DNA from 2 places in the Halomonas koreensis genome. Region 1 is predicted to be linked to the other one. Evidence: predicted binding sites of a transcription regulator. Region 1 holds the regulator's gene; the other holds the start of a gene.
What was found. Region 1 encodes sigma-54, which starts transcription at its own class of promoters, with help from an activator protein. Its sites were predicted from a motif close to TGGCACNNNNNTTGCTNT; they were not measured.
Positions count from the first base shown of each region.

Region 2: the regulator sigma-54 is predicted to act here: its motif matches at 2,675-2,692, upstream of QC818_RS11630 (nitrate reductase).

Region 1 covers NZ_JARWAK010000018.1:44,432-50,347, forward strand. Annotated here, with positions in the region: gene QC818_RS16555 (KpsF/GutQ family sugar-phosphate isomerase) at 1-618, shown strand, start outside; gene QC818_RS16560 (KdsC family phosphatase) at 633-1,190, shown strand; gene lptC (LPS export ABC transporter periplasmic protein LptC) at 1,194-1,778, shown strand; gene lptA (lipopolysaccharide transport periplasmic protein LptA) at 1,775-2,305, shown strand; gene lptB (LPS export ABC transporter ATP-binding protein) at 2,302-3,027, shown strand; gene QC818_RS16580 (RNA polymerase factor sigma-54) at 3,182-4,582, shown strand; gene hpf (ribosome hibernation-promoting factor, HPF/YfiA family) at 4,695-5,006, shown strand; gene QC818_RS16590 (PTS sugar transporter subunit IIA) at 5,010-5,492, shown strand; gene rapZ (RNase adapter RapZ) at 5,522-5,916, shown strand, end outside.
Region 2 covers NZ_JARWAK010000009.1:116,831-122,746, forward strand. Annotated here, with positions in the region: gene QC818_RS11615 (NAD(P)/FAD-dependent oxidoreductase) at 1-606, opposite strand, end outside; gene QC818_RS11620 (CmpA/NrtA family ABC transporter substrate-binding protein) at 844-1,875, opposite strand; gene QC818_RS11625 (ANTAR domain-containing response regulator) at 1,872-2,465, opposite strand; gene QC818_RS11630 (nitrate reductase) at 2,841-5,588, shown strand; gene cobA (uroporphyrinogen-III C-methyltransferase) at 5,545-5,916, shown strand, end outside.

The DNA.
Region 1 (5,916 bases):
CCGCTGATCAGCCTGACCGGCCGCCCCGGCTCGACCCTGGCCCGCCACGCCGAGGCCCACCTGGACGCCGGCGTCGAGCGCGAGGCCTGTCCGCTGGACCTGGCCCCCACCTCCTCCACCACCGCCGCCCTGGCCCTGGGCGACGCCCTGGCGGTGGCGCTGCTCGAGAGCCGCGGCTTCACCGCCGAGGACTTCGCCCTCTCGCACCCCGGCGGCAGCCTCGGCAAGCGGCTGCTGCTCACCGTGGCCGACCTCATGCACAGCGGCGACCGCCTGCCCCGCGTCCCCCTGGGCAGCCCGCTGCGCGACGCCCTGCTGGAGATCACCCGCCAGGGCCTCGGTTTCACCTGCGTGATCGACCCGGCGGGCCGGCTGGCCGGGGTCTACACCGACGGCGACCTGCGCCGCACCCTGGACCAGCACAGCGACCTCTCCGGCCTGAGCGTCGACCGGGTCATGACCGTGCCCGGCAAGCGGGTATCGCCCGACACCCTGGCCGCCGAAGCGGTGCGCCTCATGGAAGACGGCCGCATCACCGCGCTGGCGGTGGTGGACGACGACGACCGCCCGGTGGGCGCCCTGCACATGCACGACCTGCTGGCCAGCGGCGTGATCTGACTCAAGGAGACCCCATGACCTTCGATGCCTCCCCGCTGGACCCCCGCCTGGTCGACCGCCTGCGCCGCGTGCGCCTGCTGGCCATGGACGTGGACGGCGTGCTGACCGATGGCCGCCTCTACTTCCACGCCGACGGCGGCGAGAGCAAGGCCTTCCACACCCTGGACGGCCACGGCATCAAGCTGGCCCAGCGGGCCGGCATCGAGGTGGCGCTGATCACCGGCCGCGACTCGCCGATGGTCAGCCGCCGCGCCGCCGCCCTGGGCATCGCCCACCTCCACCAGGGCGTCGAGGACAAGCTGCCGGTACTGCGCGCGCTGTGCCGGCGCCTGGCGCTCGACCTCGACCAGGCCGCTTACTGCGGCGACGACATGCCCGACGTGGCGGCCATCCGCCAGGCCGGCGTGGGCATCAGCGTGCCCGGCGCCCCCGACTACATCCGTCGGCAGGCGGACTGGGTGACCGAGCGCGAGGGCGGCTTCGGCGCGGCCCGCGAGATCTGCGACGCCCTGCTCCAGGCCCAGGGCCACTGGGACGCCGTGCTGGACACCTACCTCCACGGCCGGGCCTGAGCCATGCGCCTGCCCCGCCCCGGCTTCCGCACCTGGCTGCTGCTGCTGCTGCTCGTCCTGGGCGGCGGCCTGGCGACCCTCGACCGCCGGGACGCCTCGGCGCCGGGCCCGGTGCCCCAGGGTCAGCGCGGCGAGCCCGACTACTACCTGGAGGACGCTCGGCTGACCCGCTTCGACGCCACCGGCCACGCCCACCAGCGCCTGACCACGCCGCGCCTCACCCACACCCCGGTCGACGACGTCACGCGGCTGGTCGAGCCGGACGCCCGGCTGCGCGACGACGCCGGCCGCCTGTGGCTGGCCTCGGCCCGGCGCGGCCGCCTCGGCGCCGGCGGCGCCCCCCTGCTGCTCGAGGGCCAGGCGCGGCTCGTCGCCCCCCGGGAGCGCTGGCGGCTCGAGACCGAACGCCTCCACTACGACGCCGAGGCCGGCCATGCCTGGAGCGACACCCCGGCGCGGCTCAGCCAGCCGCCCCAGCGCATGCGCGGCGAGCGCTTCGACGCCTGGCTCGATGACAACCGCGCCCGGCTGACCGACAATGTGCGCGGCCACCACCCGCCGCAACCCCAGGAGGACCCCGAGTCATGACGCGACCGCCCCTCGCCCCGCTGCTGGCCCTGATGCTGGCCGCCCTGATGCTGGCCGCCCCCTCGGCCCTGGCCCTGGAAGGCGACGCCAGCGCCCCGATCCAGGTGGAGGCCGACCGCCTAGACCTGGACGACCGCGCAGGCACCGCCGTCTACCGCGGCGACGTGCGGATCCGCCAGGGCAGCCTGCTGCTGACCGGGGCCCGGGTCGAGATCCAGCGCAACGACGCCGGCCGACTGACCCGCGCCACCGCCACCGGCGAGCGCGCCTACCTGGAGCAGCAGCCCGCCCCCGACCAGCCGACGGTGCGCGCCTGGGGCCGCACCGTCGTCTACCACGTGGCCGAGCGACGCATCGAGCTGATCGACCGCGCCGAACTGCACCAGGGCGGCGACACCTTCGACGGCGGCTACCTGGAATACTTCCTCGACCGCCGGGTCGTCCAGGCCCGCGCCGACGCCGAGGGCGTCGACGAGCGCCAGCGGGTGCGCATGACCCTGGAGCCCGAGCAGCAGGACGCCCCATGAAGACCCTCAGCGCCCAGCACCTCGCCAAGAGCTACAAGCGCCGCCGGGTGGTCCACGACATCAGCCTGGAGATCCGCCAGGGCCGCATCGTCGGCCTGCTCGGCCCCAACGGCGCCGGCAAGACCACCTCCTTCTACATGATCGTCGGCCTGGTGCGCGCCGACGCCGGCCGCGTCGCCATCGACGATCGCGACCTCTCGGGAGCGGCCATGCACGAGCGCGCCCGGGCCGGGATCGGCTACCTGCCCCAGGAGGCCTCGATCTTCCGCAAGCTCTCGGTGGCCGACAACATCATGGCCATCCTGGAGACCCGGGGCGACCTGGATCGCGCCGGCCGCCGGGCGCGCCTCGAGCAGCTGCTGGAGGATTTCCACGTCACCCATATCCGCGACAATCCGGGCATGAGCCTGTCGGGCGGCGAGCGACGCCGGGTCGAGATCGCCCGGGCCCTGGCCACCGAACCTGACTTCATCCTGCTCGACGAGCCCTTCGCGGGGGTCGATCCCATCTCGGTGGGCGAGATCAAGGGCATCATTCGCCAGCTCCGGGATCGCCACATCGGCGTACTGATCACCGATCATAACGTGCGCGAGACCCTGGATATCTGCGACGGCGCCTACATCGTCGGCGACGGCCAGATCATCGCCGAGGGCGACGCCGAGGCGATCCTCGCCAACCAGAAGGTGCGCGACGTCTACCTGGGTCAGGACTTCCGGCTCTGACTCGATTTTTCTTCGCAAGTCACTGATATTTCGTCGACGAATGGCGACGGGCATGGCGCTTGCCGGTGGCATGCTAATTGCTTGGCCAGGACTTGCGCCGCGCCGCCGCCGGGACTAGGGTGGGGGCTTCTTCGCCTGGAGAGTGGAGCCCCCCATGGCCATGAAGGCATCCCTGCAACTGCGCGTCGGCACCCAGTTGACCATGACGCCGCAGCTGCAGCAGGCGATCGGCCTGCTGCAGCTCTCCACCCTCGACCTGCGCCAGGAGATCCAGCAGGCCCTGGAGGCCAACCCCATGCTGGAGCTCGAGGAGGACTTCGGCGAGCAGGCGGTCGGCGAGGCCGCCGACGACGACTGGGCCGACGAGATCCCCGCGGAGCTCAGCGTGGACAGCGACTGGTCGGACACCTTCCAGGACGCCGGCGGCAGCGGCGAGGGGCCCGACTTCGAACGCCAGGCCGCCGGCCAGAGCCTGCAGGGCCACCTGGCCTGGCAGCTGGCGATGAGCGGCCTGGAGGAGCGCGAGACGCGCATCGCCGAGAGCCTGATCGATGCCGTCAACGCCGACGGCTACCTGGACCAGTCCCTGGACGAGCTCCGCGACGGCCTGCGCGCCCAGGGCCTCGACGGCCTGACCCACCGCGAGGTCGAGGGCGTGCTGCTGCGCCTCCAGCAGTTCGAGCCCACCGGCGTGCTGGCCCGGGACCTGCGCGAGTGCCTGCTGCTGCAGCTCGCCGCCCTGCCCGACGATACCCCCCTGCTGCCCCAGGCGCGCCGCCTGGTGCGCCAGTTCCTCGAGGCCCTGGCCGGCGACGACCGGCGCCTGCTCAAGCGCCGCCTGGGGCTCGACGACGCCACCCTCGATCGGGTGATCGCCCTGATCCGCGGCCTGGACCCGCGCCCGGGCAGCGCCTTCTCGAGCGGCGACAGCGACTACGTGATCCCCGACCTGATCGCGCGCCACACCGCCCGGGGCTGGCAGGTGGAGCTCAACCCCGAGGCCATGCCGCGGCTGCGCATCCAGCCCGACTACGCGGCACTGATCAAGCGCGCCGACAAGAGCCAGGACAACCAGTTCCTCAAGGACCACCTCCAGGAGGCCCGCTGGCTGATCAAGAGCCTGTCGAGCCGCAACGACACCCTGCTGCGCGTCGGGCGCGAGGTCATGACCCGCCAGCTCGACTTCCTGGAACGCGGCGAGGAGGCCATGAAGCCGCTGATCCTGGCCGATGTCGCCCAGGCGGTGGAGATGCACGAGTCGACCATCTCGCGGGTCACCACCCAGAAGTTCATCCACACCCCGCGCGGCGTGTTCGAGCTCAAGTATTTCTTCTCCAGCCAGGTGGGCGGCGGCGAGGATGCCCACTCCAGCACCGCGATCCGCGCCCGCATCCGCAAGCTGATCCAGGACGAGCCGCCCCGCAAGCCGCTCTCCGACAGCCGCCTGGTGGCCCTGCTCGGCGAGGAGGGCATCGAGGTCGCCCGGCGCACCGTGGCCAAGTATCGGGAGGCGATGCAGATCCCCTCCTCGAGCCAGCGCAAGCGCCTGCGCTGAGGGCGTTGCCCGGCTGCGTTGAACGGCCCTGAGCGGGGCGCCGGACGGGGGGTTTGCATGGCACCAAAAAGGGTTACAATCGAGTCACCACCCAAGGAGCAAGGAGCGTGTCATGCAAGTCAACCTCACCGGCCACCACGTGGAACTGACCGATCCCCTGCGTGACTACGTGCAGGAAAAGCTCGCTCGCCTGGAGCGCCACTACGACAACATCACCACCGTCCAGGTCACGCTCTCCGTCGAGAAGGAACGCCAGCAGGCCGCCTGCACCCTTCACGCCGCCGGTGCCGACCTCCATGCCGAGGCCATGGACGGCGACATGTACGCCGCCATCGACGCCCTTGCCGACAAGCTCGACCGCCAGCTGGTCAAGCACAAGGAAAAGGCCCAGGCACGCGCCCAGGGCGCCGCTAGCGTCCGCTGACCCATGTCACTGGAAGCCATCCTGCCCCCCGAGCGCATCCTCTTCGGCGTGCCCGGGGGAAGCAAGAAACGGGTGCTGGAGTTCTTCAGCACCTTCATCGCCCAGAACACCCCGAGCCTCGACAGCCAGGAGGTCTTCAGCCGGCTGATCGGGCGCGAGCGCCTGGGCAGCACCGGCATCGGGCACGGGGTCGCCATTCCGCACTCCCGCAACCCCCACTGCAAGGCGCCCATCGCCGGCTTCCTCAAGCTCGCCGAGCCGGTCGACTTCGACGCCGTCGACGGCGAGCCCGTGGACCTGGTGTTCGTGCTGCTGGTGCCCGAACAGGCCGATGACGCCCATCTCGCCCTGCTCGGCCAGGTCGCCGGGGTGATGAACGACGCCGAGACCCGCAGCGCCCTGCGCCGCGCCGGCAGCCAACGCGAGCTTCACGACTGCCTCATCGAGGCCATACGACGCCAGGCCCCCAGCGACAGCCGCGACTGATCCGGCCGCTCGACCAGGAGACCCCCGTCATGCAGCTCGTCATCATCAGCGGACGCTCCGGCTCCGGCAAGTCGATCGCCCTGCAGGCGCTGGAGGACCTGGGCTTCTACGCCATCGACAACCTCCCGGCCATGCTCCTCGGCCCCCTGGTGGACGAGCTCAGCGGCGGCCAGTCGCTGCGCAGCGCCATCGCGGTGAGCATCGACGCCCGCAACCTGCCGCACGCCCTGGAGCGCTTCCCCGACCTGCTCGACGAGGTCCGCGCGCGCCAGATCCACTGCCAGGTGATCTACCTGACCACCGACGCCCGCATCCTGCTCGAGCGCTACTCCGCCACCCGACGCCGGCATCCGCTGACCCGCGACAGCGAGATGACCCTGGCCGAGGCGATCGACTGCGAGGAGGACGCCCTGGCCGGGATCCG
Region 2 (5,916 bases), on a different contig from region 1:
GGCGTCGAGCTGACGGTTCATCAGCCGTGCGTCACGCTGGACGACGCTCACCCTCATGCCGCGCTTGCGCAGGCCCTCGGCGGCCTCCAGGCCCAGCAGGCCGCCGCCGATCACCACCGCGCGCCCGTCGCCACGGGCCCGGGAGCAATCGACCAGCGCCGCGGCGTCATCGAGATCGCGGAAGGCATGAACGCCATCGAGCTCGAGGCCGGGAATCGGCGGCATGGCCGGCCGCGACCCGGTGGCCAGCACCAGGCGGTCGTAGCCGAGTTCGCGGCCGGCATCGGTGATCACCCGCCGGGCCTGCCGGTCGATGACCTCGACCCGCTCGCCGAGCACCAGCTCGACGCCGTGTGCGGCGTACCAGTCGGCGTCGCGCAGGGTCAGCGCCTCGCGCTCCATCTCGCCGGCCAGCAGCGGCGAGAGCAGGATGCGGTTGTAGGCGGGGCAGGGTTCCTCGCCGATCAGGGTGATGCGGCGGGGGGCGCCGTCGCGGCGGACCAGGCCTTCGACCAGACGCTGGCCGGCCATGCCGTTGCCGACGATCACCAGGTGATCGATGGGGCAGGCCGCCGCCTGAGGCCGTATGGAGTCATCGGGGCACATGGGATTCCCTCCTGAAACGCGGAAGACGCCTCGACGCTCCCCGGCTGTGGGGAGCATGGAGACGTCTTCGTCTGGCATTCGATGTGCGATCGCCGTTGACCGCCGGGGCCGGGGGCCCTTCGTTCGCTCAGTACCAATCAATTATCGGGCCAGTTTTCTGTGAACTCCTTTAAATACAGGGCTTTGTGGCGGGGTGGTGGGCAGGCGATCGAGGCGGTGGTCGCCCCGGTGCGGGGATCATGCACCTCCCCGGGGCGTGGCGGCATCGACATGCACGGGGCTGTAGCAGGCGTCGATCCGCTCGCGGTCGAGGGAGCCGCCGAGCTGCCGGGCCAGGTGTTCCACCACGGCCCCCAGCTGTCCGGCGTCGGGGCGCAGGGCCGTGAAGCGCTGGTCGACCGGCGCCTCCCCCAGCGGCAGGGTCGGCAGGTGGTCCAGGGCGCGGTCCAGGTAGGGGGGCAGGGCCAGCCAGTCTCGCGCCTGGCGACGGTGGTCGGGGGAAGCGGTCAGCCAGTCGGCGGCGGCGATCAGGGCGCGGATCATGGCCGTGAGGGTGGTTGGGTGGCGCTCGGCCCAATGCCGGGTCACGCCCAGCACCTTCTCCGGATGACCGGGCCACAGCTGGGCGCCGGTGGCGACGATATGGCCGCCGCCGCGATGCGCGGCCTGGGTGCCCCAGGGCTCGCCGACGCAGAAGCCTTCGATGCGTCCCAGCTCGAGGGCCTCGACCATGCGCGATGGCGGCAGGGCCACCAGCTCGACGTCGGCGTCGGGATCGAGGCCGCCCAGGGCCAGCCAGTCGCGCAGCTGGAAATGGTGGCTGGAGAAGGGGTGCACCATGGCCAGGCGTGGCCTCGGGGCACCGCGGCCTGGCAATCGGGCGGCGAAGCCGCGGGCGTTGATGGCCGGGTCCCGCCCTCCGGGGGTGTCGTCGTAGGGGGCGGCCATGCCCTGCGCCCAGCGGTGCGACAGCACCAGGGTGTTGCCGTTGCGTCCCAGCACCAGCGGAGCCAGGGTGTCGCAGGGCGGGCCCGACAGCCCCAGGCTCATGGCCAGCGGCAGGGGGGCGAGCAGCTGGGCGCCATCGAGCAGGCCGGCGGCGAGCTTGTCGCGCAGGGTCGACCAGGCGCTCTCGCGGGACAGCGTGACGTCGAGCCCCTCGGCGGCGAAGAAGCCGCCTTCCCGGGCGACGATCGGCAGGGCGGCATCCAGCAGCGGGACGAATCCCAGGGTCAGATGGGAACGCTCGGGGGCGTGGGACATGCTCATTGGCCTTTCTCCAGTCCTTCGAGGATATCGATCACGTTGGCGGCCACCTCGCCGATGCGCTGGCCGCGGTCCATGGCCAGCTTGCGCAGCATCCGGTAGGCCTGAGGCTCGTCACAGTCCTGGTGCTTCATCAGCAGGCCCTTGGCCCGCTCGATGCGCTTGCGTTCGGCGAGCTGGCTGCGCGTGCGGTCGAGTTCCTGGCGCATCGACTGGAAGGCATCGAAGCGCGCGACGGCGACCTCGAGGATCGCCTTGACGCGACTCGGCACCAGGCCGTCCACCACATAGGCGCTGACCCCGGAGGCCAGCGCGGCCTGCATGGAATCGGGGTCGTGCTGGTCGGCGAAGAACACCACCGGACGCGGGTTCTCCCGGTTGAGCAGCGCCATGCTGTCGAGGGTGTCCCGGTCGGGGGATTCCATGTCGATGATCACCACGTCGGGGGCATGGCGGGCGACCATGTCGTTGAGGCTGGCCGGGCTCTGCAGGTGGCAGATCACCTCGTGGCCTTCCTGGCCGAGGGCTTCCTCGACCATGGCGGCGCGGACGGTCTCGTCGTCGACCAGCAGGATTCGCAAGGGCTGGGGCATGGGGTATGGCTCTTGGTCTTGGTCATTGCCCATGCGCTTGCAAGAATCATTCCAGCGACGGCGGGGCCGGCGCTCGGGGCGCGCTTCCTGCTCGGCGGCGACGGAGGTTGCACCTCCGGAAGGCGTGGCGGGCCTTCGTCGCTGCGGTCTGGTGCAAATTGCGTCACGGGGGCGTGGGGCAAGCCCGCCACGACGCGCCTCACCGCGGATGGCACGCCCCTTGCTTGACTCTTGCCAGTACTACCGGCAAATCATCCCGGGTCGCCGCGTCGGCGACCCATGGCAACGACGCCCACCCTCCACCTCGGCCCTTGCCGGTGTGGACGGTGGGCGTCGTCGTTCCGGGACCCGCGATCGCTATCGAGGAGTGCACCAATGCATCAGGCTCGAACCACCTGCCCCTACTGCGGCGTCGGCTGTGGCGTGAGGGTCGACATCGAGGACGGACGCCTCCACGGCGTGGAGGGTGACGGGGGCCATCCGGCCAACTACGGACGGTTATGCGTCAAGGGCTCGGCGCTCGCCGAGACCCTGGGGAGCCACGGCCGCCTGACGCGCCCCCGGGTCGACGGCGTCGAGGTCGACTGGGACACCGCGCTCGACGCCGTGGCCGAACGGCTCCAGGCCACCCGCGACACCGCGGGCGACGAGGCCCTGGCGGCCTACCTGTCGGGGCAGCTGCTCACCGAGGACTACTACGTCGCCAACAAGCTGTTCAAGGGCTTCCTCGGCACGCCGCACCTGGATACCAACTCACGGCTGTGCATGGCCTCGGCGGTGGCCGCCTACAAGCGCGCGCTGGGCGCCGACGCCGTGCCCTGCAGCTACGAGGACCTGGAGGAGGCCGAACTGGTCGTGCTGGTGGGCGCCAACCTGGCCTGGAACCATCCGGTGCTCTATCAGCGACTGCGCACCGCCAAGGTGCGCAATCCCTTGATGCGGGTGGTGGTGATCGATCCCCGCGTCACCGATACCTGCGAGATCGCCGATCTCTACCTGGGACTCAAGCCCGGCAGCGACGCCCGGCTGTTCAACGGCCTGCTCGCCTGGTTGGCCGACAAGGGCAGGCTCGACCGGGTCTACCTGGAGAGGCACACCCAAGGGCTCGAGGAGGCGCTGGCCGCGGCCCGCGAGGACGATGGCTCCGTCGAGGCCGTCGCCGCCGATTGCGATCTCGACCCGGAGCGTCTGGAGACCTTCTTCTACTGGTTCGCCAGCCAGCTGCACGTGGTGACCCTCTACTCCCAGGGCATCAACCAGTCGTCCAGCGGCACCGACAAGTGCCACGCCATCATCAACTGCCACCTGGCCGGCGGCAAGATCGGCCTGCCCGGCGCCGGACCCTTCTCGATCACCGGCCAGCCCAACGCCATGGGCGGCCGCGAGGTCGGCGGCCTGGCCAACCAGCTCGCCGCCCACATGGACTATGACTCGCCCGGCGCCATCGACCGGGTCACGCGCTTCTGGGCCACCGAGCACCTGGTGCCGACCCTGCCCGAGGGGCCGGGACACAAGGCCGTGGAGCTGTTCGAGGCCATCGAGCGCGGCGAGGTCCGGGCCCTGTGGGTAATGGCCACCAACCCGGCGGTCAGCCTGCCCGACGCCGACCGCGTGCGGGCGGCGCTGGCGAAGTGCCCATTGGTGATCGTCTCCGAGTGCATGGCCGACACCGACCTGCTGCCCTATGCCGACATCGTGCTGCCGGCCTCCTCCTGGTCGGAGAAGGACGGCACCGTGACCAACTCCGAGCGGCGCATCTCGCGCCAGCGCGGCCTGCTGCCGCCCCCCGGGGAGGCGCGCCACGACTGGTGGATCGTCTGCGAGGTGGCCCGGCGTCTGGGCTACGGCGAGGCCTTCGCCTATGAGCACCCCGCCGAGATCTTCGTCGAGCACGCCCGGCTGTCGGGCTTCGAGAACGACGGCCGCCGTCTGTTCGATATCACGGCGCTGGCCGAGCTCGACCGCGAGGCCTACGACGCCCTGGCGCCCGTCCAGTGGCCGGTCACCGAGGCCGCGCCGCGAGGCACCACGCGGCTGTTCGAGGATGGCCGCTTCGCCACTCCGGACGGCCTGGCCCGGCTGATGCCGGTGCGCCCGCGGGGCCCCGCGCAGGCGCTCTCCGCGGCACGCCCGCTGCGCCTCAACACCGGTCGGGTGCGCGACCAGTGGCACACCATGACCCGTACCGCCCGGGCACCGCGGCTGATGAACCATCGCGCCGAGCCGTTCGTCGAGATCACCCCGGAGGATGCCGCGACGTTCGGCGTGGGCGACCAGCAGCTGGCGCGGCTGACCGGCGCCGGCGGCGAGTATCGCGGCCGGGTGCGGCTGACCAGGGGCCAGCGTCGCGGCGAGGTCTTCGTGCCCATGCACTGGACCGACCGCTTCAGCGGCGCGGCGCGCATGGGCGCCCTGCTCGCCGCCCACCTCGATCCCGTCTCCGGCCAGCCCGAGACCAAGCACGGCGCGGTGGCGCTGGCGGCGCTCGAGGTGGGCTGGGAGGCGACCCTGTTGATGGCCAGCGACGACGCCTCGGGCGGCGACTTCGCGGGCCACGACGACGGCGCCTACTGGGCGCGCATTCCGCTGGCCCACTGCCAGCGCTGGCAGCTCGCCGGCGGCGGGGCCGAGGAAGCGCCCCGCGACTGGCTGGCCTGGGTGCAGCGCTGGCTGCCCACGGCGCCGACCCTGTGGTGCGACGACCCGGCCGGCGGCCGGCTGCGCGCCGCGGGCCTCGAGGACGGCCGCCTGCGCTGGTGGCTGATGGTGGCCCCGCCCGCCGAGCTGCCGGGGCTGGCCTGGCTCGACGAGCGCTTCGCCGAGGCGTGCCGAGGGCAGCCCCTGACGGCCGATCGGCGCCGGCGGCTGCTGGCCGGCTGCGACGCCGGCGAGGCCGATGCCGGCCCCCTGGTCTGCAGCTGCCACCAGGTGGGCCAAAAGGCCATCGTCGCGGCCATCCAGGCCGGCGACACCAGTGTCGAGGCCCTGGGGGCGAGGCTCGCCTGCGGCACCCAGTGCGGCAGCTGCATTCCCGAACTCAAGTCCCTTATCGAAGACAGTGCCGAAGAGGAGGGGGCCCATGCGCGCTCTACACCGAACCCTGAAGTCGTCCAAGTGGCCTGACATCGCCGCCGGCCTGGCGCGGCTGGGCATGGGCGTCACGCGCTGGCTGGCCGATCCGAAGGGGGCGCGGGCCGGCGACGGCGCGATCCGGCAGCCGTGGCGCGGCGAGTGCCGCGCCGGCAACGTCTACCTGGTCGGCGCCGGCAGCGGCGACGTCGAGCTGCTGACGCTGAAGGCGGCGCGGTTGCTGCAACAGGCCGATGCCGTGGTCTTCGACCGCCTGGTCGGCGACGAGGTGCTGGCGCTGATCCCCGCCGGCCGCGAACGCTACTACGTGGGCAAGGCCCGGGGCCATCACAGCGTGCCCCAGGCCGAGATCGGCGAGCTG